Regions from separate parts of the Pelotomaculum sp. FP genome, predicted to be linked through region 2. Evidence: riboswitches for the same ligand, from Rfam matches in the RefSeq annotation. Region 2 holds a riboswitch; the other holds the start of a gene.
The links. Region 2 has a riboswitch for thiamine pyrophosphate ahead of Psfp_RS06865 (thiamine-binding protein). Riboswitches for the same ligand answer to the same signal wherever they lie in the genome.
Positions count from the first base shown of each region.

Region 1 (14,999 bases), on a different contig from region 2:
CCGTTATTGCGCCGAGGTTGATGCAGTCCGCCGGCAACCCGGTAGTCTCAGCGGCATAAGCCAGCCTTATCGTGGCCGGCGCTGATACGCTTGACGCAGGGAACGTAACATGAATCCAGCTATCCAGTCCAGCAGATGATTCCTGCTCTGGAAGGGCCTGCAGTTCTACCCAGGACGGTTTAACAGTAACCGGTATCGATGTGCTCAACCCCTGGAAGGTGGCCTTAATTTCACCTTCAGCAACCTGATCTGTCGCGGTAAAGCTGCCATCCGCAATCTTACCTATTGAACCGCTGATGGTCCATGTGACATCCTGGAATTTTAAATCAAAGGTATCACCATAAATTGTATTCACCTTTGCCGACAGGGGAACCTTCTCCCCAGGCTTAACAGTAATAGCCGACGGTGTTACAGCTAAACTTAATAGTGACTCCGGCCCGACAACCTGCACATTCACCGAACTCTGTACGTTATCCAGCTTGGCCGTCACGGTTACCGTACCACCTTGCTTAGGTATTAAAACATTACCGGTAAAATCACCTGAAGGAGTTGCGGACCATTTTATGTCGGCTGGTTTAATACTTACAGGATTGTAGTATTCATCATACCCTTTGGCGCTAAATGAAGCTTGTGTTCCGGCAAGAGCCAACGACGGCCCGCTTACAGCCATGCCGTGCAAACTGCCCTGCGGCGCTGTCGAAAAAACGCCTATAGCATCTGCAACTGATCGCAAGGAAGAACCCTGTGGTTGATTGATCAGGCCGGCCTCGAAGTCACCCAGGCTCCGTGCGGCCATGGTGGTGGAACCACCACCGTCCAAATTAACAGCTCTCCAAACCCCGATTGAAATCAAAAATTCAGCCAACTCCTCCTGGCTCATACCCCTGCTGATTATAGTCCCGTCGGCAGCAGCCTTCCTTTCAACCGCCACCAGGTAGAGAGTCTTGCCGTCACTTGATACACCAACCGCCGTCCGGGCGACTTTACCAGAAATATTCTGGGTAAAGTAGGCAGGCAGGTGGCCATCCTCAACCAGCAGTGCCTGTCCGCCCACCGCAGCCAGGAGTTTGTCTCCCTGAGGGGCCACCGAGTAGCTGGCGTCAACTTTTGTACCCACCGGCATATTGTCGGTTATGAATTGGGCTGCCAGGCCATGTCCCTGCAGGACAAAACCATCCTGCGGGATCGTTACGCCCGGTTGGTCGGTTAAGACCTGCTGGACAACTCCGTTCCTGACCACTGCAACTTTTACCCCGGTGAGGCCGGATATTTTACCCCTGCTGGTGGTACCCCACAGCGTTGTGTACATATTCAGAGCATCCACATCAGATGAAAGTCCGTTCATCAAGAGATAACCAGGCTTGTTGATTCCGGCCAGCGGAAAACTTTTACCGGCTTCTGTAACCACCTGGCCGGTAAAGTTGAAGATTTCCAACAGCGGCAGTTTATCTTCGGTAATGCCAAATCCATACATATCATTACGCAAGGCGGGGCTCTCCACCAGTTGCCCGCCTTGATAGGCTAAACCGATGGTCCGGCCGCTTTCCGCCATTTGAAAGAAATCTCCATTGATAGCGGCCACCGCCCCGGTACGCTTGGCCATATCCAGCACTGACTGGTTCTTATTGAGGGTGCCGTCCGATCCGATGATCGTATCAATTTTAACGTAAGGATTGGAGAGATCTGCTTTGAGGACATAAACGTTCAGCGGTCCCTCGTTAGTATTCAGGTTGATGCTATGTAAAACAACCCCCTGGGTGATGATTTCCTCAGTGACGTTGTTGCCGTTCACCTGATAGGCGTAAGCCTGAAGGGGCGCAACCAGAGACAATAGTATGGATACCAGAACAATATTTCTCATTATTCTTCTAACACTTTTAATAGACAAAAGAATCCCTCCCATTACAACTACCTTGAAAACATTTCGGTCGCTACAATGTGCTCAAATGTAGGTGTGAATTCATTCGCACAAAAGCCACATTAGGCGCCCAAGTGCGGCGCTGACGCGCCGTTATGCAATTGAAATGGCGCCTAACATCACTTAGTTGGTACGTGACGCCGCGATAGCGGCATGATTTTCTAACTAATTAATTACGGTTCACCATATCGCTTGGCGGGGTTGTCACCCGCCGTTAAGCCTGGTCAAACCGGCCTCTCTGGCGGCCTGAACCGCCGCCGAATACTCCTTTCTGCTAATTCTTTTGTTTAATTCGGGATGGTCAAAGGCCTTGTAGGCCGGATAATACTGGTCCATAACATTGACAAAAGTATCCTTGGATATTTCTTCGGCTATAAATTCCATGATTTTTTCAGTACGGGCCAGGTTGCCGGGCATGACCAGGTGCCTTACCAGCAGTCCACGGGTGGCAATCCCCCGTTCATCTATAACCAGGTCACCGACCTGGTTGTGCATTTTTTTTACGGCCTGCCTGGTTACGGTATAGTAGCCTGCCGCGCCTGAATACTTTCGCCCGGCGTCATCATCTGCAAACTTTATATCCGGCATATATATATCAATAATGCCTTCCAGCAGGTCAAGCGTTGCCGGCGTGTCGTAACCACCCGTGTTGTAGACGATCGGAATTGTCAGCCCCATGTCAACAGCTACAACAAGCGCTTCCAGGAACTGGGGAGCAAAGTGACTCGGCGACACCAGGTTGATGTTGTGGCAGCCACCCTCCTGCAGTTCCAGCATCATTTCGGCAAGTTCCCTGGCAGAAACCTCATCACCATAACCATATTGGCTGATGTCGCAGTTTTGGCAGAAAACACACTTCAAATTGCAGAATGCAAAAAATATTGTTCCTGACCCTCTGGAACCGACCAGCGGCGCTTCCTCCCCAAAGTGAGGGCCATAACTGCTTACCACGGCATTCCTGCCCCCTTGGCAGAGGCCCAGTTCCCCCTTGAGGCGGTTGACCCGGCAGTACTGAGCGCACACCGTGCAGTCGGCCAGCATGTCAACGGCATTTTTAGCTCTTTTTCCCAACTCTCCGGTTGTTAATTGCAAATAGGACCCTTGGCTCATAATTATTCCTTTCAAACAAAAGACCCGCGCGGGGTCATTATCCTCAGGCGATTTATTTAGGAGAGGAGCGTTGTGCCGGGAACCGCCAGGTCGGAGGTATAAACGTCCACAAGTGACGGTCGATTGCTCTCTATAGCCTCTTTGAGAGCGGGCTCAAGGTCGGCAGAGTGCGAGACTTTCAGGCCCAAACCACCGCAGTCGTCAGCATACCTGGCAAAGTCAGGATTGTGCAGGAAGGTCCCCTCCGGTACCAGCCCGCCTGCCGTCATTTTGTTCTTTTCCATGGCCAGGGAATGATTGTTGACGACTACTACCGTAATAGGCAGGTCATACCTGACTGCTGTAAGAAAGTCCGACATGGTCATAGCAAAGCCGCCATCGCCAACCAGGGCAATCGATTTCTGGTTGGGCCTGTTAATCGCCGCCGACATTGCTGCCGGCAGCCCATATCCCATAGTCCGCCATTTCCCCGACAGCAACACCTGCTGCCGGACGGGCTGAAAAACACGCCCGAACCAGACCGTATGATCCCCGGTATCCAAACTGATAATGGCATCGTCCGGCGCCGTATTCTGCAAGGCCCGCATTAAAAAGGCCGGGTGAACGGGTGCGCCGCTGACGGCAGCTTCTCTCTCCAAATCTTCCAGCCATGCGGAGATTTCGTCTTGTATAAACTTGAGCCATTCCTGTTTGGAGTTACCGTCGAGGCCTGTTATCAACTCCTCTATAATTTGTTCCGCAGCGCCCACCAGGCCATAGGAAACCGGGGTGGTTGACCCCACATTAGCAGGGTTGATGTCAATCTGAATAATCGGTATACTCTTTGGAACATACTCATGAGGCCACCAGTTGGCGCCTACAATCAGGCACAGGTCAGCTTGCTGCAGAATTTTGGACGAAGCCGGGCTGCCGGCATGACCCAAACCTCCGGCGTAAAAGGGGTGGGATCTTGCTACCACACCCGTACCGGCCAGGGTATCGACCACAGCGGCGCCCCAACGCAAGGCCAGTTCGCCAACAGCTTCACTTGCCTTACGCCCCCCGGCTCCCACCAGGATAACCGGACGCTGCGACCCGCGCATGATTTCCTGGGCTCCTCGCACCACCTCAGTTGATGAAGCGGGTTCTGTATGCAAATACGGGGCGTACGGAATCGCAGCTTCACCGCAAGGCATGGGGAGTACGTCCATGGGAACACTGACATGGGCTACCGAGCGGCCAGCCACTGCAGTCCTGAAAGCACTTTCCATAACCTGGGGTAAAGCTGACGATTCACATAGCAATGCGGAATAAGCCGCCAAAGGGCGCATCAGTGACTGCTGGTCTATGTATTGCTTGGCATTTGAGCCGATCTGCCGGCGGTTTACCTGGCCGGTGATGGCAAGTACCGGGACGTTGTCGACACAGGCATCCGCCAGGCCGTTCAGCAGGTGCAGCGTCCCGGGACCCCCGTCAGCTATGCAGACACCCACCTGGCCGGTCAGCTTGGCCTGGGTTGAAGCCATAATAGCGGCAGTTTCCTCATGCTTGACATGGTAAAAATGCACTTTATCCTGATGAGCCAGAGCATCCATGATGTAGAATATATCATCACCGACCAGACCGTACGCATTGTGGACACCCCAAGCGGCCAGTTGCTCCAGAATAGCCGCGGCCACATTTCTTTGCGTTGGCAATGGTTGACCTCCCTGTATCTCTTAAGCATTTACAGATATTATTTCTGCAACCATGCGTATTTACTCAAAGATAAACAGGAAGTTCAAGTTATCACCATGATTGGTATTGGTCATAACTGGTTCTCGAAAAGCCTCTGGGGTAGTGGGCTGGGGGTTATCCTCCGCTCTCTTCGCAATTCTCCATTAGTAAAACTAGAGCATCATACCGACCGCATCAACAGACAGCCATCCGGTAACTACGCGCTATTTAAGCTTTTCTGCATGCAACGCACGCGCTAAGGAACGCACCCAGGTGCTCCGTTCGCTCCGGATACCCCCCAGCCCGCAAGTCAAGCCTTTTCGAGCAATACTCTTGTCTTCATTGTCACTGCCAGTATGCATTTTTATCAGTGTTACGATTTAATTGCGATACCCTCAAATTAATATTGGCTGCAAAACCAGGTTGCAATTAATGCGCATCCACATCTGAATGCATGAGGATTTTTAGGATGTCCTTATCAATATTGACGCTGAATTTGGATGGATGGTTCAGCCGGATGTTGAAAAATGTAGAATTAAACATTAAACCTGAAGTTTATGACGTCCCCATCCTGCACGATATATTCTTTGCCCTCCAGGTGGAACAGGCCCCTTTCTTTGATCTTGCTCATGCTGCCGGTCTCTTTCAGGTCTGCGTATTTGACAACTTCAGCTTTGATGAAACCCCGCTCAATATCCGAGTGGATTTTACCCGCCGCCCGTTTAGCGTCGGTCCCTTTTTGAATAGTCCAGGCTTTCACCTCATCCTCTCCAACAGTAAAGAAAGAGATCAGCCCAAGGTACTCGTAGGCGGCGCGCGCCAGGCGGTCAATTCCCGACTGGGCGATACCCAGGTCTGCCAAAAACAGCTCTTTGTCCTCGTCGGGCAGCTGGCTGATTTCCATTTCAATCCGCCCGCTTATTTCAAGGACAGGCAGGCCCCTTTCTGCGGCATAGGAGAGAAGCTCACTCTTGAAGGGGTATTCTTGTGCCTTAAACTGCTGTTCATCAATGTTGATAACCAGCAGTAAAGGTTTTTCAGTCAGGAAACTATAATTTTTCAAAACCATCCTTTCATCGGCGGTAAGCTCCAGGTTGCCTATGGGGCGCTCTTCTTCCAGTGCCCCGAGGCATTTTTCCAGCACTTCGAGCTCGATCAGGTTTTCTTTCTTGACCTTTTTACCGCCTTTAATACGTTCTATCCTTCTCTCAACGATCTCCATATCCGCAAACAGGAGTTCCATATGTATGGTCTCGATGTCCCGCAAAGGATTAATATCATCGTCCACATGCGGCACATCCCGGTTCTCAAAAGCCCGCACCACATGGGCAAGCATGTCCACATTGCGGATGGCGTTGAGGAACTGGTTGCCCACTCCTTTTCCCTGGCTTGAGCCGCGTACCAGTCCGGGTACATCGCTGAAATGGATTTGAGCATAGGTAGTCTTGCGGGGCTTATACATACTACTAAGCAGATCCACCCTGCTGTCCGGTAACCTGGCCATACCGGTATTGGTTTCCGCTTTGCCGGTTAAAAAATTGGAAGTCTCCGCCCCCGCTCCCGTCAGAAGGTTGAAAATTGTTGTCTTCCCGACCATTGGAAGACCAATCAGACCACAATTTAGATTCATATTCATCACCCAAGTAGTAGTTTATCACCAGTGCCATTGATTTACAAACTGGTTTTATTTTGAATAGCCCGCTCTTGGCTTAATCCCCGTTCAGCGTCTGTTTACATTCTGTAACCCTCGTTAATAGAATAATAAAAAATGAGGAGAAACGGGAACATGGGTTCAAAGATTAAACTCACAAATTCTACCGGTACAAAAATTACCAACGAAGAACTTTGTACCTTGGGTAGTCAACATGCCGTCATCACCTGGGTAACCCCGCAACAACGTGCGGATACCTCCATGTATATTGGAGAAACGCCAAAACACCTCAAAAAACAAACTTTTGCCTTGGATTCAGAATTTCACTATTTAGAAATGTATAATCTAAAACCATCCACCCGCTACTGGTACCAGGTGGAAAGCAACGGCGTCAAAGGTTCTCTCAATTCTTTTACAACCTTGCCTTCGCCAAAGGGGAAATACCTGTTCAGCTTTGCTGTTATGAGCGATACCCATATCAACTACGGAGAAGTCGCAGAAGATATCAATGAGATATATTTTGGTAAACTTGTGGATTATGCAAATCCTCTCTTAAGCCAGTGTATTCTGGACAGTAAGAGAAGGAATATCGACCTGGCCGTCATTACCGGTGACCTCACCGACACTGCCAGCAGCCTTCAGTATTTGGGATTGAGGAATCAGCTATTGCCTTACTTTGGTGATACACCATATCTTCTTTGCCCCGGCAACCACGATAAATACACAAAAAATTCCGGCTTGGGTGAACAGGGCTTTCTAAATAACCTGACCAACAGGGAAAAAACTTACACAAGCATGGTGTTTAAAGATTATCTGTTCCTGCTGATCGACTCATGTAAACCGGATAACAATTGGGGCGACATTGATCCTGTTCAGATGCAGTGGATTGAAAGCATGTTGACAACAAATAAAGACCGGCAGGCTTTCCTGTTTCTTCACCATCCCTGTAACGGCCCGGACTTGTGGTTTGGTATAAAAAACAGCCGGGAGTTTCTGAGGCTTACCCGGTCCTTTCCCAATATACAAGGTATTTTTTGCGGGCATATACACCGCAATTATGTGAGCGTCAACCGTTTCATGACCGGCAACCGCCCGTATGTGGAAGTTCCGGCAACCGTTCAGTTTCCCTGCGCCTATGCCATTGTACAGGTATATGAAAACGGCTTTGCATACAATTCATATAAAGTAAGCAGGCTTGATTTATCAGAGATGTCCCGGGAACGGTTTATTCTAAAAAAAGGCGGGAAAGCAATTCTAACCAGGTACTGTCTGGGCCGTATCGGCGATCGTAGTTTTTCTTATTTTAATGACCAATTATTCCGCCCCAAGCAGTATGAAGTATCTGTAACACTGGATCATACGAAGGCCAACGAGCTCTATGAACATGCCCGGGCTATCGATGGCGCCAGCCTCATACCCGCATACGATACTAAAAAAGCTAAAGTCATACTTGGCCGTTATGATTCTCTGCATTTGACAACTGAAGCATTTCGGCAGAAATTTTTCCGTTACGGCGCGTACGCCAGGATTATGGAGGTTGGTAATGAGAGTTGAGCAATTTTGCGATATATTAGCTTAGGCAATGTAAGCTAATATATCTGCAAAAGTCTCATAACGAATGGTTTTGATTCCTTTTTCAAGACAATAGTTATATAAGTCTCCTTTGGCAAACACAACATCGGCATGCATAGCAGGACATGTGTCGGAATAGCCATCTCCTATGTAAACGGCCTGGCTTCCCTGTTCCTTTAACGCCGTCATCAGTTTCGTTTTGCAGGTTCCGCAATTCCCGCATGATTCATTGAAGTGGGAGCATTCTATTTTGAAGCCCTGGTCGTACACCATTTTATTGGCGTAATAAAGAGCCTCTATATCATATTTTTTAAAAACTGCTTCAATACAAAAGTCATAACCATCACTCAGCACAAATACCTTATAGCCTTTTTCCCGGCAGACACTCAAAAATTGCTTGAAGAAATGATCTATCTCCATTTTTTCCATCAACCCGGCAATGTCGTCGATACCAGCCCGGAAAAGCTGAAAAGTCCGGTTGGCGCACTCCTGCGTTGACAATTCCTTGCGTTCCCACTTTTCATTTATTTCTTTCCAGCCCTCTGCGGCAAAAGCTTCGACCATGGCCGCACAGGTATCAACCTTTGTTATTGTGCCGTCGAAATCAACAAAAATTGTCTTTTTCATTTTACCTTCCACAATTCGGTAATATTTTTGGCGGCTTCAGCTATATCCTGGTTCCCCAGGATGGCCGAGATTACGGAAATCCCATCCACACCCGTCTTTTTTACTTCACTGATATTGGTTATACCTACTCCTCCGATAGCCACTACCGGCATCGACACGCGTTCCTTGATCGTTTTCAAGGTTCCGAGCCCTATTGGCAAACCGGCGTCCGCTTTGCTTCCTGTTGCGTAAACCGGGCCGGCCCCCAGGTAATCCGCCCCATTTTTCTCGCCAAACAGCGCTTGTTCAAGATTGGAGACGGAATAGCCGATTATTTTGTTAGGACCTATAATTCCTCTCGCGATACGCAGAGGAATATCATCCTGTCCGATGTGCAGGCCATCCGCATCAACGGCAAGGGCGATATCGAGCCTGTCATTAATAATCAGCGGGACGTCGTACGAGTTGACAAGGTCTTTCAATCTAACAGCTAAATTATAAAAATCCCGGCTGGATATATCTTTTTCCCTGAGTTGAATCAAACTTGCCCCGCCAATAATCGATTCTTCCACAGCTTTGAACAAATCCCTGCCGCCCAGAATACCTCTGTCTGTAACAAGGTAGACACTGTAGTCTACAGGCATTCAATTCTGCCCCCTTTCAATATGTCTTCCGCAGTCATCCCGTATACGTAATCAAACAACCTGACCCTGAAGGTACCCGGAAGTTCCTTTCCCATAGAACCGGCAGTCATTTCCCCGGCCAGCCCCATGGCCATAACAGCAGCGGCGCACGCGACCCATTTATCCTCTACAGCCCCGGCAGCGGCGGCGACCAGGGCGCCAACCATACAGCCTGTCCCGGTTACCATTCTCAACATTGGAGTCCCATTATGGATCAGGCAGGTCCTTTCGCCATCCGTAATAATATCCGTTTTACCTGTAGCTGCCACCACCGTCCCGTATTTTTTGGCCAGGCGCACGCAAGCCTCAACTGCGTCATCTCCCTCATCTAAAGAATCAACCCCCCTGGCCATGCTTTTGTAGCCTGCAAGTGACTTGATTTCAGCTATGTTCCCTTTAACTACAGTTATTTTCGCGTTTTCAAGGAGTTCCCTGGAGACATCCATTTTCCGGGTGATGACCGGACAGGCAACCGGGTCCAGCACGACCGGTTTTTGCAGCTCTGTGGCCTTTTTGGCTGCCAGCACGGCGGCGACTTTTTGCTCTTCAGTCAAGGTCCCAAGGTTGATATAAAGGGCGGATATAAACCCGGCAAATTCTTCCACCTCGGCCCCGACCTCACACATGGCCGGCGAGGCGCCGCAGCACAACAGGATGTTGGCGCAGTCATTGATTGTTACATAGTTTGTAATAGCCTGGACGAGCGGCGTTTTATCCCTGACAGTATTGATAGCGCTAGCAATTTTGTTTAGCATATTTATCTCCTTTCAAAACAAGTTGTTTTATAATTAACCGCATTAAAACATATACCACTGCGGTAACTGCCATTGCTGGAATCGTCGAGCCGATTAATAAATCCATACCGGCAACGGTGTAGTAGGTGATTACACCAGTTATAGCCGCGACAAAACCAGTAATATTGAAAGCATCCATGGAGCGGTTATCTTTATAGATAAAATAATCCATTAACACAATTGTAAATATTGGCGCAAATAGGGACCCGATCATGTAAAGGAAATTTTCGTACTGTTCCATAGGAAAGAACATTGCCAGCAGCGTACCCAGGGCTGTAAAAAGCAGAATCAGGTTCTTCCTTGAAACGCCGGGTGAGATATTGCTTGTTGACATTACCGCGGAGTATACGTCAAGGAAGGTTGTGGTGACAGTTGATAAGATCACGATAAAAACAGCTGATATGCCCAGGTTCAAACCGGCCATAACCCCTATGGGATCCGGCGTTCCCGCATATGTCGCGGACAACAGGCCAATGATATACATAAAGGAGCTGCCCAGAAAATATCCGCCAAAGCTGCCCCAGAAACTCCCTGCCTTGCTTTTGCCCAGCATGGTATAATCGGAGATTAACGGCAGCCACGTCAAAGGCATGATAATGCTTAATTCCAACGCTGCGCCAAAGGTAATACTGGAAGCAAGCTCTTGCGCTTCGCCTCCTTGCAATACTGCCTTTAACATCAACACACATAGTAATAATAAGAGCGCTACAGCAACATTGTTAATCAGATTAATTCCCCGGTGTGCGTTAAACGCCCAAATCCCCACAAGAATTCCAATAGCTATAACCAGTACAGTGAAATTATCAAAACCAAACAGTCTCCCTGTGATAGACTGCAGTGATCTTGTACACTGGATCAACATAATGGCAGTCCAACCGACCAATTGGATGATGTTAAACACTGAAATAATGTACGAACCATACCGGCCGAGAGACAGGCGGCTCGATTTGAGGGATGGACTTTTCTCCCTGAAACCAATAATACCCACCAATGCCAGGATCAGCGTGCCAATCAGGTGCCCTGCCAGGATTACCGCTATCCCTTCCTTGATGCCAAGGGGCGCAATTAAGCTGCCCGTCATAATTTCGGCTAGGGACACGGCTGCGCCAAACCAAAGGGCAAACTGGTTAAGACCCCCCACTGTACCTTCTCTATTCATTGAACATACCAGCCTTTCGATATAAGTCATAAAAGTGGCCGGTCGGTCCAAACCCGCGGCCAAGTTCTATTGCGTGCAATATTGCGCCGTTGATATAATCCTTTGCCAGCGACACCGCTTCCGGCACTGCATACCCCCTGGCAAGGTGAGCCGCTATCGCCGATGAAAAGGTACACCCGGTACCATGCGTGTTTTTTGTGTCTACCCTCGTCCCCTTATAGTACTTAAAGCTGCTGCCGTCATAAAGCACGTCTACCGCATCTTCTGTAAGATGGCCCCCCTTGACCACTACACAGCCCGGTCCAAATTCGTAGATTTTACGGGCCGCTTTTTTCATTTGCTCGAGGCTTGCGATCTTATCGTCGGTTATCAGCTCTGCCTCGGGAATATTTGGCGTTACAACTGCCGCTATGGGGAACAACACTTTTACCAGCTCTTCTTTCGCTTCCGGACGCAAAAGATGATGACCGCTTTTGGAAACCATGACCGGATCCACAACTACATGCACAGCTTTATGCGCCCTCAGACAAGCCGCAATGACGTTGATGATTTCACCGTTTGACACCATCCCGATTTTTACCGCGTCAATTTCAATGTCAGCAAACAAACAGTCAATCTGATTTCTGACAATATCAACATCCATTTCCCTGACATCAACCACGCCCGTGGTATTCTGCGCCGTCACTGCCGTAATCACACTCATACCATAAGTACCCAGCGCGCTAAATGTTTTTAAGTCTGCCTGTATTCCTGCTCCGCCGCATGAATCGGAACCCGCAATTGTTAATGCCACTTTTGTCTTCATCCTTTAGACCTCCTCGCTTATTTCTTGTATAGAAACAGCGTCCCCTCCTTCGCAACAGAAACAGCCCTTTACCTGAAGAAGGCAAAGGGCTAACGATCCAAATAGAAAAGCAGCATCCCTCCGCTGGCATTACCCAGTTCAGGTTCATTGGGTCAGAACGCACTGTTCTTTCTCAGCCGGATTACCCAGCTCCCCATGCATATATGAAATTTAAATAACAGGGCATAACTACCCCAGTTCCTACCTTGGATTCTAAATTATAGTAAGGACATTATAACACATTATTTCATTCATTGATATATCGATTCTTTAAGACATAATTTTATTTTACAAAAAAATCAAGCATTCCTGCAAAAGTACCATGTTTTTACATTCTATCACTCAAAATATTTTATGTCCTTTTCCTGAAGGTGTTGTATAATAATCAATGGCTAAAAATACAAACACAAAGGCGGCATAGATTTTTCCAGAATAATACTTAAGAGGAGTTGGCTTTGTGAAAGAATGGCATGTTGAGGATGCCGGTGGCGGCTGTCGCGCTTTTTCAGAAGTTTTGGTGCTTGTATGCGAGGAGTCAAGAGAAATATTTGCCACGGCCCTGCCCCTGACCTGGGATGACGGGTTCAGCCTTGAGGAAAAGGCATGCAACCAGCTAACCGGCCTGATGGAAAAGGCAGGCGTACAGAAAAATGACCGGCTGGTGGTGTGCTCCGGCAATATTTTCAATACTTTTCAACATTGGTTGACCGAGAGCGGTTACACCTGGGATATAGGAAAAATGGACGGGCTTGCCCATGACCTCGCAGAGTATTTTTTCCATACCCAGGCGGTCCAGGCCGGCTTTCCTCCTGAACTCCAACTGGTTGAACGTAATTACCGGGAATATTACAGCCTTATTGAAAAATGGATAGGGGCAGATCCTGGACGCCAAGTCTTTTGGAAAGATCGTAAGGTCAGGCGCAAACCTGCCGAAACCCGTTACATTCTTAAATGCAACGGTAGCCACACCCGCTCCTGCCAGCAGTGCCGTCAAAAAATCAGGCCATATTCACCGGTTGTCGTCTACCGTTACAGGGAAAACGGCCACCGCATACGCAGGTACTTCCATCCTGCCTGCACCCCGGTGACACCTCTAAAGAGTACGCTGGAAACGTTTGTAGCAAACTGGAACGCCTCCAGGCTCGAAGGGGTAATTCTGAACGCCAGGGACGAAAAGAGGACTTGTTCGATCTGCGGTCAGGTTGTAGGTCCGGGCGACCGCACGTTTTATGGGTACATCGGTGATCAGCTCATTGTTGGCCACCCCGCTTGTTTTAAGGAAGAAAAGGACGCCGTGCGTGGAGCATAGCGTCCTTTTAATCTTGATACACCTCCAGGTGTTTTTCTACTTCATTCGAGTTGACTGTCAGGTAGAGCCATCCGTCGTCTTCCTGGACGGCTGTTATATTTTCACCGATGACGACATGATTGCTGTCAGCCCCTACGTATACAGCCACTGTCATGTCCTTCAATCCGTCCGGGTTTTCAAGATGGACGGCAAAACCGTTGCCCTCCAGTTTTTCAATCTGCCACTTGGTAGCGGCATGCCGGTTGAGAAAATCAGCAAACCGGCTCATCGGCTCAACCCTTAGCCTGCCTTTCTCCTGCTCAGCAAGCGCTTTATCTTCCAATGCCCGCATTGCATCCAGTTCAAAGGGCACGTATGAGGGATGCGTATAGACCATGCGGATTGACCTTTCCTGCGCTGAGAATTCTACCAGGTCCTCCAGCCACTGTTTGACTTCCCCTGGGGACACATGTCCCCTTTCCATCTCCTCAAGGGAGGCAAATTGCCGGTAAGGGGTAATGGGAAAGGCCCAGGTTGTTCCATCAGTCGGTTTGTCATCCAGTAGCGGCTGAGTGGGGCTGGAACCGGTGTCGCCAGCAAAATAATAGGCTTTAACCCCCATTTCTTCCAGCGCCTGATTAACCCAGTAAGGGTGATTACCACCGGGGGCGCTGTATTCCACAACTTTTTTGCCGGTAACCGCCTCCAGCGCCTCAGAATTCCACCTGATTAGTTCCACGACTTGATCCTGTGGCAGGTACTGCATGTTATAGGCAAAAAAGTTGTGCGCCCAGCCACCATGCGAGCCGATCTCACCATAATCCTGCAGCATTTCCAGGAGCGGTCGCCCCTTAAGCTTGTCCTCAGCCGAAAAACCCATATGATCGCCCAGTTTATAAGTATCCGGACCGGCCGTAATATGTATGGAAAAAGGAAGTTCTTTTTGGAAAATACCCTGCGTCATCATAACTGTTAAGGCCTTGAAGTAGGCGCCGCTGCATACATGCAGGTTGAAGACTAATCCTCCCGCCCCACCAGGGCTGTTGACCAGGCGAGGCAGGCGCGCCTTCTTAATTAGGAAACTGCGAAGAACAGACCTGATCGCGAGGTCATCCGAGCGCAACTTGTACTTGGCCAGGGGCAGGTTGGCGTATACTACGGTTCCCCCGCCGCCATACTGCTTTTCTGTGATAACCGGCACTTCCGAGCCGTCCACCCGGTCAAAGGCCACAATATCGGCATCCTGGTTAACAGCTCTGGCGTGTTCATACTTCAGCTTCCCGTAGGAATAGCTGTTGACGGCATTGTCTCCATCCAGTTTCCCGGGTGTTATCCCCCATTCACGGCCCTTGCCGGCTGAAGAAAAATACCAGAAACCGGAATAGGTTGTCTGCTGGTCCTCCGGCGCTTGCTGGTAATACTTGACTCCGGCTAATTCCGACAACAGTCCTGCCTGGCGAAGTTCCCCCCCGGCTGTTCTTGTGGCCGGATCCAGGACCAGCAAGACGTCGTGCCCATAGCTGCGGACATAGGAACTTATAGCTTGAGAAAGGTCCTCAGGCATAGTCGCATTGATAACTTCGGGGACTATCAAGGCATCATAATTAATTTGAATTTCCCCTGCACTATTAACCAGGTCACCAGGTTTGACCACCTGGCAGGGGAACCCCTCTTCCTTC
Region 1 is NZ_QFGB01000063.1:2,436-17,434, reverse strand. Features, by position in the region: gene Psfp_RS18035 (S-layer homology domain-containing protein) at 1-1,888, opposite strand, end outside; gene Psfp_RS18030 (radical SAM protein) at 2,123-3,028, opposite strand; gene Psfp_RS18025 (thiamine pyrophosphate-binding protein) at 3,085-4,704, opposite strand; gene ychF (redox-regulated ATPase YchF) at 5,259-6,359, opposite strand; gene Psfp_RS18015 (metallophosphoesterase family protein) at 6,510-7,928, shown strand; gene Psfp_RS18010 (MtnX-like HAD-IB family phosphatase) at 7,950-8,573, opposite strand; gene thiE (thiamine phosphate synthase) at 8,570-9,196, opposite strand; gene thiM (hydroxyethylthiazole kinase) at 9,187-9,990, opposite strand; gene cytX (putative hydroxymethylpyrimidine transporter CytX) at 9,971-11,188, opposite strand; gene thiD (bifunctional hydroxymethylpyrimidine kinase/phosphomethylpyrimidine kinase) at 11,181-11,993, opposite strand; TPP riboswitch at 12,092-12,199, opposite strand; gene Psfp_RS17985 (hypothetical protein) at 12,490-13,341, shown strand; gene Psfp_RS17980 (polysaccharide deacetylase family protein) at 13,349-14,999, opposite strand, start outside.
Region 1: another riboswitch for thiamine pyrophosphate. It lies ahead of thiD (bifunctional hydroxymethylpyrimidine kinase/phosphomethylpyrimidine kinase); the one in region 2 lies ahead of Psfp_RS06865 (thiamine-binding protein).

Region 2 (14,999 bases):
GTCCGGTATGGACTCTCCCGGCTAATCTAGGGCCTAAATCCCGGCCGATATTCGTAGCCCCGATCAGGAGAATTTCCGGTTTGTAGGTTTTGATCAACTTTTCCATGGCGGCACAGTAACTTTCCGTCCTGTAATTTTCAAGTTCTGCATGTTCAACCAGGTAAACGACGTCAGCGCCATAAGCAAACAGATCTTGGGCAAGCGGTTCGACTTTATCGCCGATTAAAACAGCGCCTAACTCCACGCCAAGAGTATCCGCCAGCTTTCTGCCTTCGCCTAACAGTTCAAGGGCAATATTCATTATTGCCCCATGACGCAGTTCGGCAAACACCCAGACTCCCTGGTAGGCTTCCAGGGGGGATTTTTCTTTAGCAGGTGTAATGAGATTATCTTCATTTTCCAGCCTAATAGCCTGTACCGGACATTCTTCCACGCAGGCGCCGCAACAGATACATTTATCCGTAATTACGGCAATTCCTCCGTCTATTTCTATGGCTCCAAAGGTGCAACCGGCCTGACAGGCGGCGCAGCCGGTACATTGTGTTATTTCTATTATTACAGCCATAATTTTGCCTCTCTATAACACGTGTTTTTCCTGAAGTTCTTTTAGCAGAGTTTGCACAGTTTCTTTAACGCTGCCTGTTAACAATTCCCCATTACCTTTTACCGCAGGACTGAAGGTCCTCTTAACCTGCGTCGGCGAAGCGTTTAAGCCTACAAGCCCGGCTGCAGATGCAAGCTGAGCTATTCCCCAGACCGATACTTTTTTGACGTTAAAAGCGTCCATAATCCCTGAGGTTGTGGGATAACGTGGCATGTTTAATTCCTTAACAGCGGTTAAAACCGCAGGCAAGGTTACCTCGATAACCTCGTAGCCGTCTTCCAGCGCTCTTTCTACGACAGCCTTATCGTTATCTATATAAATTATGTTCTTCACATAAGTAACCTGAGGCAGGTCCAAATGCTCAGCCAGTTCCGGGCCTACCTGAGCAGTGTCTCCGTCGATAGCCTGTCTGCCGCAAAAGATCAGATCGTAGCGGCCAATCTTCTTGATAGCATGAGCCAAAGTCAGGGATGTGGCCCAGGTATCTGCGCCGGCAAAAGCCCGGTCAGATAATAGAATAGCCTCATCTGCTCCCATTGCCAGTGCTTCTCTTAAAGCATATTCGGCCTGGGGCGGTCCCATGGAGATGACGGTAACGGTTCCCCCTTTCAGCTCTTTGAGCCTTATTGCTTCCTCAAGGGCATTCTTGTCGTCGGGGTTAATGATACTGGCAACTCCATCCCTGACGAGAGTTCCCGTTTTGGTATCAAATTTAACTTCATTGGTGTTGGGCACCTGTTTTAGGCAAACGATTATTTGCATGTGCACCCTTCCCTATGTCAAGGCAGCGCGGGAGATAACCATGCGCTGGACCTCGGATGTTCCTTCAAAGATTTCACAAACTTTGGCATCCCGCATCAGGCGCTCTACTTTGTATTCTTTCATATATCCATAACCGCCATGGATCTGTACGGCTTTGACGCTTGCCCGCATGGCCAATTCCGAAGCAAAAAGCTTGGCCATGGAAGCTTCTTTGGAGTGGGCTTTTTTCTGATCTCTCAGCCATGCCGCCCTGTAAACAAGATATCTTGCGGCTTCAAGCTCGGTTGCCATATCGGCAATCATCCACTGGATAGCCTGATTTGCGCCAATAGGTCGCCCGAACTGCTGGCGCTCTTTGGCATATTTAGTTGACTCATCAAGAGCAGCCTGCGCGATACCCAAAGATATCGCTCCTACGCCTATCCTGCCGCTGTCCAGGTTTTGCATCGCAATCTTAAAGCCCTCTCCTTCTTTGCCGAGCAGGTTTTCCCTGGGAACCCGGCAGCCTTGCAGGATTACTTCTGCAGTATGGGAAGCCCTTACACCCATTTTGTTTTCTTTTTTCCCGAAGGAAAGTCCGGGTGTATCTTTTTCCACAATAAAAGCGCTGATGCCTTTTGAGCCATTGCCGGTATCGGTCATGGCCATGATAATATATATATCCGCTAAACCAGCATTGGTTATGAACATTTTGGTCCCGTCAATGACCCATTCAGAGCCATCCAGTACAGCTGTCGTCTGCTGGTTGGACGCGTCTGTGCCCGCATCGGCTTCAGTCAGGCAAAAGGCTCCCAGGGCTTTACCGGTAATAACAGGGACCAGGTATTTCTTTTTTTGCTCTTCTGTGCCGTGTCTATAAATTGGTCCGCTATTTATGGAGTTCTGACCATTTAAAAGCATAGCCGAGGAAGTGCAAGCGCGGCCAATTTCCTCGCAAGCCAATACGAAGGTGAGATAGTCCGCTCCGGCTCCGCCGTATTCCTGGGGATAGGGTATGCCAAACATCCCGAGTTGCCCCATTTTTCTGAATAAATCCCAGGAAAATTCGGACTTTTCATCCAACTCAGCGGCTAGCGGCGCAACTTCTTTTTCAGCAAATTCTCTGAACATTGACTTCATCATTTCATGCTTGGGTGATAAAGCAAAGTCCATGATATTTTCCTCCCAATTATCCTTTACCTAATATCTTAGCATATAACCTGGTTCCCAACTGCAAACAAATGTTTCCATGCTGATGCTCTAACTCAGAAGTCAATACAGTTTGGCTTTTTTGTACTATTTCCGACAAAATTTAGTTTACCATGAAATGCAATTGTAAACTAGGTGATAATGATTATCTAAATACAGATCATAGAAATTTTTGTATAAAGATAACAAAATATGCCCGAATAGTTTGGAGCATACGAACAGAACTATTTACATTTTTCGTAAGATAGTTTAGTAATTCGTTTATTATGGTTCGGGTCCTTGTTAGTTTTGTTACCTGCTAAACAATACGAATGATTTATTAAATTTAAGAAGGATATTAGATAAATCCACAAGAATTCTTATTATTAAATTCAAATTCAAATTAACGGTGTGAGAAAAATAATGGACCTCTTTCTTTTGCCTTCACGAAACATTGTCGTTACGATACCTTTGGTGCTGGCTGTAGGATTTGTCACTGGCTTATTAATGGATACAAGTGTTTTGAAAAACTATTTGTTATGGGTAACCATACTCATGATTTACCCAACAATGATTGGGTACAAGGTAAATGAAGTTATAAATTTCAACCATACCAGATTGCTGCTTGCAGCGTCGGTTATAAATTTTGTACTGGTACCCGTTCTTGCTTACATTCTGGGTATCGTGTTTTTGTTGAAAGACCCGCAGCTTTTTGCCGGACTGGCAATTGCTTCGTTACTTCCGACATCCAACATGACGATCGCATTTACTCATTTTGCACGGGGAAATATACCCGCCGCTATTAAGCTTACAGTGATAAGCCTGGTCCTGGGCTCAATCGCAGTGCCGTGGTACCTGCTGGTAATGGTCGGCAGCTACATCTGCATTGATATTTTTGCCGTACTTAAAACGGTTGCCATGGTCATATTCTTGCCTTTGGTCATGGGTTTCGCAACATATTCCTTGCTGTTAAAAAAATATACCCGGGAAGAATTCAATAAATCTGTTAAACCCTTGCTTCCGGCTACTACTGCCTGGGGAATGGTTTACATGATGTTTACCGGTATAAGCGCCAATGCCCAAATGATTGTTTCCCAGCCCGGCTTGCTGTTTATCGCAATCATAGTTTGGATGGTTTTTTATTTTTTGAATTACCTCATGGCTGTTAAAATAGGCCGTTGGTATTTCTGCAGAGAAGATGCGCTTACGCTCGTTTTTGGGACCGTATTGCGCAACCTGGCGATTTCCATCGGTCTGGCTGCCACAGCTTTTGGTGTTACTGCCGCCTTTATGGTCTCGCTGGCTTTTTTGTTTCAAGGCCAGTCTGCCGCCTGGTTCATCAGGATCAATGAGAAATATAAGATATTGCCGGAAGAGAACCCCGTGTCAACCCAAGGTAAGTGTAACTAACAAAGGCCTGAAGGGGAGGCTGCTTATACCTGCGCCTTGTAGTGAAAGACCGCCAAATTACCGGAATCAATTTCCACAACAGGGCTGTGTTCCGTAACCACGTTGGAAACCGCCCACTGCCACCGGCCTTCCAGGAGTGTGTCCTGTAAGGGATACTCGAATCCCTGCAGTGTTATCCCGGTAGCCCTGTCACCCAGTACGAGCAGCGACACGGTGTCACCCACTGCGGCAGGCAGCCTCAGGCGGTGGTTGATCAAGTAAATCGTGACTGCGGGTGAGTCAAATACCACTTCGATATTCTGCTTGAGAAAGGAAGAGGCGCTGCAGATATTGGAAAGCGTATGGTCCAGCCGTGAGCCGGTTCCGCCCCAGATCACCAGCTTGCCGGCGCCTTCCTCAGCAGCCAGCGTCAGGGCTAACTGGGTGTCGGTGTAGTCTTTATGTCTGGGGAAGGTCTTGAACAGGACACCGGCCTGTTCCATGTAGGTGCGGTCCGCTGGTTTAATGGAGTCCATATCGCCGACCAGCCAGTCCGGTTTAATGCCGAGAGCCCTGGCCGGTCCGGCGGCGCCGTCGACACAGATAATCCGGTCAAAGTTGCCGGACTGCCTGCGGTACCAGTCCGGTACCCCATATTCACCATTGGTCATGATCAGATATTTCAACTGGGAACCTCCGGAATAAAAGATAGAACCGTCCCACTGTCGCTGTTTAGATGGACAGGGCGTCCATGATGGCGTCACGCACCGGCCCGTAGGACGGGTCAACAATGGTGTGGCTGTGGTGCGGTCTGGAAAAGGGTACCTCAACTTCCAACTTGACCACGGTCGGGCGCTCCGAAAGCACATAGACTTTGTCGCAGAGATACAGAGCTTCGTCCACATCATGGGTGATAAACAGCACTGTTGGCTGAAATTGGTCCAATACCTGGATCAGCCAGGTATGCATTTTCCTCTTGGTGATGGCGTCAAGCGATGCAAACGGCTCGTCCAGAAGCCAGATGCCGCTGGAAAAAAGGTAGGTCCGTAAGAGCGCCGCCCGTTGCCGCATACCGCCGGAAAGCTGGCCTGGATAATAGTGCTCAAAGCCCTGCAGCCCGAATGTCCTGAGGTGCTGTTCAGCTTCCAGGCGGGCCTTTTTTTTGGGCATGCCCTTTAAGACCAGGGGTATGCTGACGTTGTCCAGGACGTTAAGGTTGGGGAGCAGGAGGTCCTTCTGGCGCATGTAGCTGGCCAGGCCGGTGCTCCCCGTAACAGCCGCCCCTCCTATGTAAACATTCCCCCGGTCGGGCCTCATCAGCCCCGCGATAATATTAAAAAGTGTGCTTTTGCCGCAGCCGCTCGGGCCCAGTACGCCGGCGATTGCGTGGTCCTCTACTTCGATATTTATTTCCTGGAGGGTTAAAACGCCCCCCAGGGTCTTTTTTATTCCTTCAGCAACGACTTTAGGCAAGGCGCTACTCCTTGGGCAGGAATTGGTTGGTGTAGGCTTCTTGATAGTCGAGGGGCTTTTCAATCAGAGCCTGGGAATACATCCAGTCGGCGTATTTTTTCCAGCGCTCACCGGACATCTCACCCCAGCGGGGGGCGTCTGCCCGGTACTCCTTGGACAGGTACTGCTGGCTGGCCATGACCAGCTCCCTGTTTAACTCGGGTACACAGTCAAGCAGTACCTGCCCGGCTTTTTCCGGGTCCTTGATACAGTAGTCATAGCCCCTCGCGGTTGCTTTCATGAAAGCGGCCACCAGTTCCGGGTTGTTCTTGACCGTATCTTCGCTGGCAATCAAGACCGGGGTGTAAAAGTCGAGGGCGGCGTTATAGTCCCTCAAGTATATGAAATTGAGGGGCACGCCTTTGAGCTCTGACTGAATGCCGTCCCAACCCTTGAAAATCCAGGCGAAATCAATATCTTTGCTGACGCTGGTGAGAAAGTCCGCCGAGCCGATGTTGATGATCTCAACTTTATTAAAGTCGGCTTGATCCTGGTTCATGAGGGCCTTCAGCATGGCTTCCTCGGCTGGAGAACCCCAGCCCCCATACTTCTTGCCCTCAAAGTCCTTGGGGCTCTTGATCCCTTTTCCCGCTGGCGATGCAAAGCCGGAGGTGTTGTGCTGAATAACAGCCGCCAGCGCCTTGACGGGGATGTCCCTGGTCCTGGCTATGGTTACCTCTTCCTGGTAGCTGAAGCCGAAATCGCCCTGCCCCGACGCGACCAACTGGGCCGCTCCGCCTTCACTGGGCTGCACTATATCCACGTCCAGTCCTTCTTCTTCATAAAACCCTTGTTTTTGAGCTACGTAGACTCCGGTATGGTTGGTGTTTGGAGTCCAGTCCAGGATTACCGAAACCTTTTTGAGAGGTTTTTCCTCCTGCGCCTTGTTCCCGCCGCAGCCCGCAGCCAGCAGGAGTGTTAATAAAGCGACTGCCAGAACTATCTTTTTCATTACAAATCCCTCCATTCTGTTAACCTGTTCCAGGGAATGACCAGTCTTTCAATAAGGGCTACCAGCGCAAACAGGGCCGCGCTTAAAACGGTGATGGTAAGGATGGCCGCGAACACGCGGTCTACCTGGAACGAGCGCTGGGCAATGGTCATGTACATGCCCAATCCCTCCTTGGCGCCCAGCCACTCGCCGATGACCGCTCCCATGACGCTGTAAGACGCGGCTATCTTCAGCCCGGAGAAGAAGGATGGCAGCGCCAGAGGCAGTTTGACCATCCGGATTATATCCAGCCGGGTGGCTTTCATCGACCTGAAGAGCTCGAGGTACTCCCTGTCAACAGCCCCCAGCCCCCCCAGCAGGCTTAAAGCAATCGGAAAGAAGCAGACCAGGATTACTACGATAATTTTGGGCATGACGCCGTACCCGAACCAGATTATGAAAAGCGGGGCCACTGATATGATCGGGACGGTCTGGGAGGCGATAAGCAAGGGATACAAAGCTCTCCTCAGAAGGAGGACCTCGTCCATGACGAAAGCCAGAACAAAGGATAAGATTATGGCCAGGGTAAAACCTGCCAGGCATTCCATCAGCGTTGTTTGCGCGTGTTTAAGGATTAAGGGCAGGTTGTCTGCCAGGGTTCGCGCAATGAGGGCGGGACCGGGCAGAATCCATTCCTGGACGGCTTTCCAGCGCACCAGGTATTCCCATGTAACCAGCAGCAGGACTACAAATCCCAGTGGGAATGCGCCGTTAACGATACTTGTTAATTTTCTCCTCAATCGTGACACCACCTGCCTTGCAGTCTATTTTAACCACCGACAGGACCCGTGTGGCGCCATTTTGCAGGCAGATCTCTTGCGCCCTGGCTACGATTCCCAGGAGCAGGTCAAGTTCTCCTTCCATCGTTGTCTCCATGGGGCCGACAACATATTTGACGCCGGACTCCCTGATCAGGTCAATTACCTTGTCTACCACCGGGTAAACCTCCGCCTCGGGTACGATTGGGATGACCTGCAGGCTGACGTTATAGAGCACTGACAAAAACCTCCTTTAAATTAAATTAGGCCTTCTGCCTGCAGGCAAAAGGCCCGAACGCGCTCACTTAAAGCACGATCTAGCTTGTCCCTACGCTGGCATTACCCAGATCAGGTCTGTGGGTCAGAACCAAGTTCTTTCTCAGCCGAATAGCTTCAGCTCCCCGCATAATATACAAATGTATGGGAAATTAAATATACTGATAAAAACTGTCAGGGAATAATTATCCATTAACTTTAATCTTAACCATAATGTTCATGAAAATCAAATAATTTTTATATTTTTGCAGGAAATAGCCGTTGTGGAAATCCAGCAAGATTAGCTGCGACTTAATAAATTTCTACAACATTCCCTTAAAAACCTTGTTGCGAATCTAATTCGCACCCGTATTTTCAATGTAGTGGTTAAAACAACTTTATTTGGGGGCATTCATATGAACAGGCTCTACCGATCCCGTAAAAACAAGATGATTGCAGGGGTCGCTGCCGGTATGGCCGAGTATTTTGAGGTCGATGTAACCCTTGTAAGGCTGCTATGGGTCCTGTCGGTAATGCTTGGCGGCAGCGGCATTCTTGTTTACATCATCGCAGCGGTTGTTATACCTGTTGAAAACGACCGTCCGGACATCCCTGTTGAAGGAGCGCGGGAGGCGCAGGGAGAGCCAACGGCCGGGTACCAGTCGCCTGGTGAAAAAAAAGGCTTGCGTGTAGATTCGGAAAAACGAAGGCGCAACGCCGGTCTCCTGTTGATCGGGCTGGGCATCATCTTTCTGGTCGGACAAACAGTCCCTCACTATTTTTTGCGTTTTTCTTGGCCGCTGTTGATCATTGCCCTGGGGATTTATATTCTGCTCCACGGTTCGGGAAAGGAGAGAGACCGGTGAGTGTCGGGACGTTCATTCTCGGGATGGCGCTGATCCTGTTTGGGACAGCGATGCTCTTGATCAATACGGGGTACGCCTCGCGTGAGATGTTAGCCCAGTCGGCCGGGCTGTGGCCTGTAATCTTGATTGTTGTTGGGCTGAGCCTTTTTTGGAGAGGGCGTATACCCCGCTGGTTTGCTGTTCTAGTGATTCTTGCTCTTGCGGCAGGTATTGTCGCATACATTCTGCTTGGAGAGGGGTTTTCCCCGGGCAGAAACGGCATCAAGCAGATTTTTGAAGGAATAATATTTCGGTCAGTCTCTGTCTAATGCTCTGAGCAGGGTATGCAAACAATCTTGCCGCCTTTAACACGGACACGCGGCTCCATAACCTGTTCCCCGCATACGGCACAGGTGTGAGAATCGTAAATCTTGGCCTTATCGGGAAATTCAATTTCAACGTCCCGGATCTCACAAAATTCATCGTCGGGCAGATCCAGGATATAGCGGATGCGTTCCTGCTGGTGGTCGTGGAAAGCTTTACGTTCTTCAGCGGAGGCTGTCCCGCCGTAAACTTTATCCCTTAGCTCTTTCAACGAAGGGGCCTTTCGCCTTGCCGGACCTTTGACAGCAATCCGTACAGCACGTCCGCTGTTGCGGCAAACAAAAGTATAGACCTGCTTCCCCAAGTCGTTAAAGACAAGGTTTCCTTTGCCGAAGGTGCAACCGGTCAAAACCTGGATAGCGTCCACGCTGCAGGAGTCATTTTCTACAATAGCGATCAGCTCCTCGTCGGCGGCTCGAATGGCCTGAAGTTTTTGTAAAGCAATTCTGGCTACGTGGTAACCTGTAGCTATGCCCGGGCAGCTGTGGCCGTGGAACTCAATAACCTTATCCCAATCGCTTTTTTCTGTACACATTAAATTTACCTCCTTTTACTAGTTTGCATTTTGATCATCACTCTATTATAACGCCAAACACGGTCAGATAGTAAAGATACATAACCGTGTCAGAGAATGGAAAACCTACCCTGAAAATACATTTTCATCATACGCGGCGCCGCCGGCGGCATGGACAACTACTCAGGAACAACCAGGAGGAGATGGGCAATGCAAAAGCAGTTACTACACAATTTGTTGGGCGGGATTAAGTCCCCGGCATTCGAAGTAACCTATTGGGACGGTACAACGGAGCGGTATGGCGCCGGCGCTCCTTGCTTTAAGCTGTTATTCCGCGAAAAACTACCGGGCAGGAAGTTTGTCCAGGACCCGGTGCTGACCTTGGGTGAAGCCTATATGGATGGGGTGATTGACTTCTTCGGAGACCTGGAGGAAATTACCAAGACTGTACTGCAGGGTAAAGAGATTTTTGAAGGCCGTTTCAAAGGCCATGCTTTAGCCCGGTCTTTCCCCCGCAGGCTGAGGCCAAACTCCCTGCGTAAACAGCAGGAAGACATTCAGCAGCACTACGATCTGGGGAACGATTTTTTTTCATTGTGGCTGGATGAGACCATGAGCTACTCCTGCGCCTATTTTCAAAGCCCTGCGGATTCCCTGAGTAAAGCACAAAACCAGAAAATTGACCACGTCTTAAAGAAACTTGAGCTGAAGCCGGGCGAAACTCTATTAGATATCGGCAGCGGCTGGGGCTGGCTGATCATCCGGGCCGCCCGTGAATACGGCGTGAAAGCGATGGGGATTACCCTGAGTCAGGAGCAGTTTGAGGAAACCCGGCGCAGGATTAAGGAGCTGGGTTTGGACGGCCAGGTGGAGGTTGAGCTGATGGATTACCGGGTCCTGGCGTCCGGCGGGCGTGTCTTTGATAAAATAGCCAGTGTGGGGATGTTTGAACACGTAGGCCGGGCCAACTATCCGGAATTTATGAGCTCCTTGAGGAGACTGTTGAAGGAAGGCGGCCTGGTACTGCTGCATACCATTTCCCACCTCAAGGAGGGTCCCGTAAACTCCTGGATCGAAAAATATATTTTTCGTGGCGGTTATATACCTTCCCTGAGGGAGGCAATATGGCAACTGGCGGACTATGATTTTCATGTCATTGATGTTGAAAGCCTGCGGGTCCACTATGCCATGACTCTGGAGCGCTGGGCTGAAGGCTTTGAACATAATGTGGACAGGGTGAGGGAGATGTTCGGTGAACGCTTTGTCCGGATGTGGCGGCTGTATCTTCATTCCTGCGCCGCCAGTTTCCGGGTGAGCGGACTGAATGTACACCAGATTCTTTTCTCAGGCGGGCTTAACAACAACCTGGCCTTGACCCGTGAGCATTTATACAGACAGGTAGAATGCTAAATGACGATCCGTCCTGAGAAGGGTCTTGTGCTAAAATGATGAGGGTGCGGATTTATTCGCACCCATTACTATTCTCGATACAATCATCCCTGACTGTTTATTCACTTAGGTGTTGATTGCAATTTTGTCTCTGCTTTAGCTTTGCGGACGGTAACTATCCTGCCCAGTACATACACCGCCCCAAAGGTCAGCATGGTCCCGATGACGCCTGCGGCTGATGTCGCTGCCTTTTCATTCTGGATACCCGGAAAAAGGTAATCGGGTATTGGCGAGCTCAAGACCTGTTCCTCGCCCTTGTCGAGGAAGCCTTGGTCTTCAGCAACCCTTTCCAGCCCGTCCGGACTGGATGAGGCGAAGGGAGAAAGTAGGGCGGCCACGACCAGGGCGGACAATAAAAGGATTAGTACTGTTTTTTTCGTATTCATGCTTGACCCCCTTACCTATGCTTTTTTCTGCTGCCAGGTTGGCTTCAAGCCGACGCCCCGCACGTAAGACACTACGACTACCGTAATTAACCCTTCGCCGATACCGATTAAAAAATGCCAGCTGAGCATTGCCGCCAGGGCGACATGAAAGGGGACTGTTCCGGATAAGGCCAGTTCCACTGTGGCGGCCAGAGCGGCGGCGATCACGGAGGACCAGGCTGCCAGGAAAATAGCCGCTTGCTCAAAACGACTCTTGCCGGATACAAGTTTATATACTCCATATGCGACCAGGCTGCCGATAAAGGCCATATTTAGAACGTTGGCGCCCAGGGCGGTCAAACCACCGTCATTGAAGAAAAGGCACTGGATAATCAGGACAGTTGAAATGATCAGTCCGGAACACCAGGGACCAAGCAGGACTGTAGCCAGGGTTGCGCCCAGCAGGTGGCCGGATGTGCCGCCCGCTATGGGAAAATTGATCATTTGGGCGGCAAAGATGAAGGCCGCCAGCACACCCATCACCGGGATCAGACGCTCATTGAATTCCTCCCGCACCTTTTTCAGACTGTAGCTGAGAGCCCCGGCGCCAACCACTGTTGTGGCAACCCAGGTCTTGGCGTCAAGAAAACCGTCCGGTATATGCAAAATATCACTCCCCAACAAGTAATTGCAATATTATTCTGTTTATAGACTCATATATGTATCAGTTTATCACCCCCTTTACAAACAAAAAACCACGGTTGTCCAAATGATCAGGACTTAACCTCCGTGGTTTGTTCACAGTGTTAGATTTTATTGATTAATACGTTTTAATGCATGACAGCTTCAGCCGCCCCTTTTCATTTAAATTTTACATGAGTCAAAAGGCCGTGTCAATGAAATATTGGCCTTCACCATATGTTTTATAATAATTCGTTAATCCCGTTCAAACCTTCCAAAGCCCCGCAGGCCAGTGGGATATGAGGGCCGGGTATAAAGGGTTCGCGGAGGTTGATCCTGATTACCGAGGTTACCACGAAGCAGTCCAGCTGGTAACGGGAAACCCAGTTCAGCAGCAGGGTAAACCCATGGTGGGGCAAGGTCTGGCGGTAAAGGTTGGCGCGATGGCCATAGAAGCCCCAGCCGAAGGCGGGGTTAGCCTGAAAGTGGGAAGGGTTGGCGGCATCCACAAAACTGAGTCCCAGTCGTTCATACATGGGGTAGGCTTTCCAGAATCCCCGGTCGCCCCTAAAATCAGGCTGGCCGGAATCAACCCCCATGCCTGCGCCTGCTGTAACCACGAGTGTCCGGGCTTTTTTAAGGGCTTGAGCCGCTTTTGCAAAATTTTCCCGCTGTTCCAAAATGCAACCCCCTGGCGTGTAGTTGCTGTCAAATATAATATCTCAGCATCCATTTTATTGCAATAACAGACAATTACAGATGTTTAAAATATTTTACTTAATACGGGGTTTAAGGTTTTAAATGGTTAGTAAAGATGATATAATGGTAAGGCCTGCTAAAGATCGATAGACATCTCCTTAATCAGGGTTGATAATTCGTCCGTGCAGAGCATTCTAGGAAAGGAGATGTTTTTCTTGTTTACAGGCAAAACTTTAGTATGTAAGGATTGTGGCATGGAATTTGAATTCACGGCCGGGGAACAGGAGTTTTTTGCCGAGAAGGGCTTTACCAACGAGCCTTCCAGGTGTCCCGCCTGCAGGGCGGCCCGTAAAAACAGCCGTGGTCGTGAACAGGGCAGGTTCGCAGGTGGGCAGGGCAACAGGCCCAACCGCCAGATGTATGAGGCAACCTGTGATGACTGTGGTCAGATAGCCAGGGTGCCGTTCCAGCCGGACGGATCCAAGCCTGTTTACTGCAGTGAATGCTTCCGTAATTACCGTCGTTACGCCGACTAAGTCATGAAAATAAGCCTTAAAACAAAGGGAGCTGTTAAAGGACAGCCCCCTTATTTGTTTTTTATTTTTTCTTACCCGTCTTGATCGGGGCCGGCCGGGAGGAGGCGCCCAAATGGTATTTTTGTAATTTCCGTACCACTGTGGACTGGTTGATTTCCAGCGCCTTGGCCATTTTATAGGTATTTTTGTACCGGCTGTGGGCCATGACAATCAGCTGTTTTTCCAACTCCTCGGTCGCTTCCTTTAAGGGATAGATGTCCAGAACATAAATCCTGTTGGGGAACCTGCTTTTTCCTTCAAAGATATAATCGGGGAGGTGGCCTACGCCTATCTCGTTGTCCTCTCTGGTAACAAGGAGCCTTTCCACAAGGTTTTCCAGTTCGCGGACATTGCCGGGCCAATTGTAATTTTTTAGGATTTCTAACGCCTCACTGGTAAATTGTTTATTCGTCTGATATTTTGAGTTAAGCTTTTCAAAAAAGTAGTCGACCAGGACCGGTATGTCTTCCTGTCTGTAGCGGAGAGGAGGGATGACAATCGGGATCACGTTTAACCGGTAGTACAAATCCTCTCTGAACAGGCCTTCAACAACCATCCGCCGGATATCCCTGTTGGTGGCGGCTACAAAACGGATATTTACATCAACATACTTGCTGCCTCCGATGCGAATAAGTTTTTTTTCATGGATTACCTGCAAGAGCTTAACCTGAAGGCCTAAAGGGAGTTCGGTTATCTCGTCGAGAAAAACAGTACCGCCGCTGGCCAGTTCCAATAGCCCTTTTTTCCCTTCCTTGCGGGCTCCGGTAAAAGCGCCGCCTTCGTAGCCAAATAATTCCGACTCTAAAAGATTTTCCGGGATAGCGCCGCAATTAATGGTGATAAAAGGACCGTCCGAGCGCTTGCTCAGCTTGTGCAGCCTGGAGGCGAGGACACCCTTGCCGACACCTGATTCACCTGTAATCAGCACGGTTGAATCGACCTGGGCTACCTTGTCGACCATTTCCAGCACCCGTTTCATCTGGGGGCTCTCGGCTATCAGCTCACTGCTTCTGGCTTTTTCCTGGCTCAACTTCAACAGCTGCCGGCGGTAACTTTCCGCCAACTGCTCGGTATTTTCAAGTTGTTTTCTAAGGTTTAATAGTTCCGATATATCCCGTGAGTTTACAACCACACGGGTAATCTCCCCGTTTTCATTAAAGATGGGGTTGCCTGTAACAATCAGGTGCTTCCCGCTTTTGGTGGTTTGCGTCATGGTGACACGTTTCTGGTCCTGTAAAACAATCCTGGCCACAGATTGGTTGAAAAAGCCGCTTTTTTCCAGATCTTTAACGTTTTTGCCGAGAAGTGTTCTGACTGGAACTCCGTAATAGCTTTCCCCAACCTTGTTGATTCGTTTGGTTAAACCATTTCCATCGATAACAAAGATCTCGTCATAGGAGGAGTTGAAGATATCCTCCAACTCATTAATCTGTTCTTTTTGCTCGGCTATTTCGTTGCGCCAGTGGGAAATATCGGACAGTAAAATAACAAAACTGATAGCGCCGTCATTAATGTCAACCCGGTTGGCGGCATAGGTTTTATCACCAACAGCTATTTCAAATGACTGGCCGGCTGAAATTTGTGTTAACAACCGGGCGCTTGTATGCAAAGCTTCAGCAGCTACTTGATTGGAAAAAATAACATTATTATTTTTGTCATAAACGATAAGACCGACCGGCAGCATTTCGACTAACTTCTCCCAAAGCAATAGCAACACCCCAAATATGCAACTGATTGATTTCCACGCTTATTTTCAAGAAAAACGGCGCCCATGTACAGGAATTAGTGATGTCATGAGCACCGCTGCTTGAGAATTCACCTTGTTAAAATATATTAACAATATTGATTTATTTTGTCAAAGAGTATGTTTTTGATTATTTTAATAGCGGCTTACCCATCGGGAACTTCATGCCGGCGCCCTCGAGGATCCCGCCTGCAGCCATGACTATGCCGAAGAACCCTGCGACAAAGAATCCCCAGCCGCTTAAGAGGGCCAGACTGCCTACTCCCCAGTAAACCAGGGCCAGGCAGGCAATACCGACATCTGCG
Region 2 is NZ_QFGB01000012.1:37,194-52,192, reverse strand. Features, by position in the region: gene Psfp_RS06905 (electron transfer flavoprotein subunit alpha/FixB family protein) at 1-565, opposite strand, end outside; gene Psfp_RS06900 (electron transfer flavoprotein subunit beta/FixA family protein) at 578-1,366, opposite strand; gene Psfp_RS06895 (acyl-CoA dehydrogenase) at 1,379-2,518, opposite strand; gene Psfp_RS06890 (bile acid:sodium symporter) at 3,041-3,943, shown strand; gene Psfp_RS06885 (thiamine diphosphokinase) at 3,967-4,608, opposite strand; gene Psfp_RS06880 (ABC transporter ATP-binding protein) at 4,655-5,395, opposite strand; gene Psfp_RS06875 (ABC transporter substrate-binding protein) at 5,400-6,386, opposite strand; gene Psfp_RS06870 (ABC transporter permease) at 6,386-7,165, opposite strand; gene Psfp_RS06865 (thiamine-binding protein) at 7,137-7,427, opposite strand; TPP riboswitch at 7,492-7,597, opposite strand; gene Psfp_RS06860 (PspC domain-containing protein) at 7,855-8,304, shown strand; gene Psfp_RS06855 (DUF5668 domain-containing protein) at 8,301-8,612, shown strand; gene Psfp_RS06850 (FmdE family protein) at 8,609-9,202, opposite strand; gene Psfp_RS06845 (cyclopropane-fatty-acyl-phospholipid synthase family protein) at 9,392-10,591, shown strand; gene Psfp_RS06840 (PDGLE domain-containing protein) at 10,693-11,016, opposite strand; gene Psfp_RS06835 (energy-coupling factor ABC transporter permease) at 11,032-11,661, opposite strand; gene Psfp_RS06830 (Sir2 family NAD-dependent protein deacetylase) at 11,919-12,356, opposite strand; gene Psfp_RS06825 (zinc-ribbon domain containing protein) at 12,591-12,911, shown strand; gene Psfp_RS06820 (sigma 54-interacting transcriptional regulator) at 12,973-14,658, opposite strand; gene Psfp_RS06815 (hypothetical protein) at 14,825-14,999, opposite strand, start outside.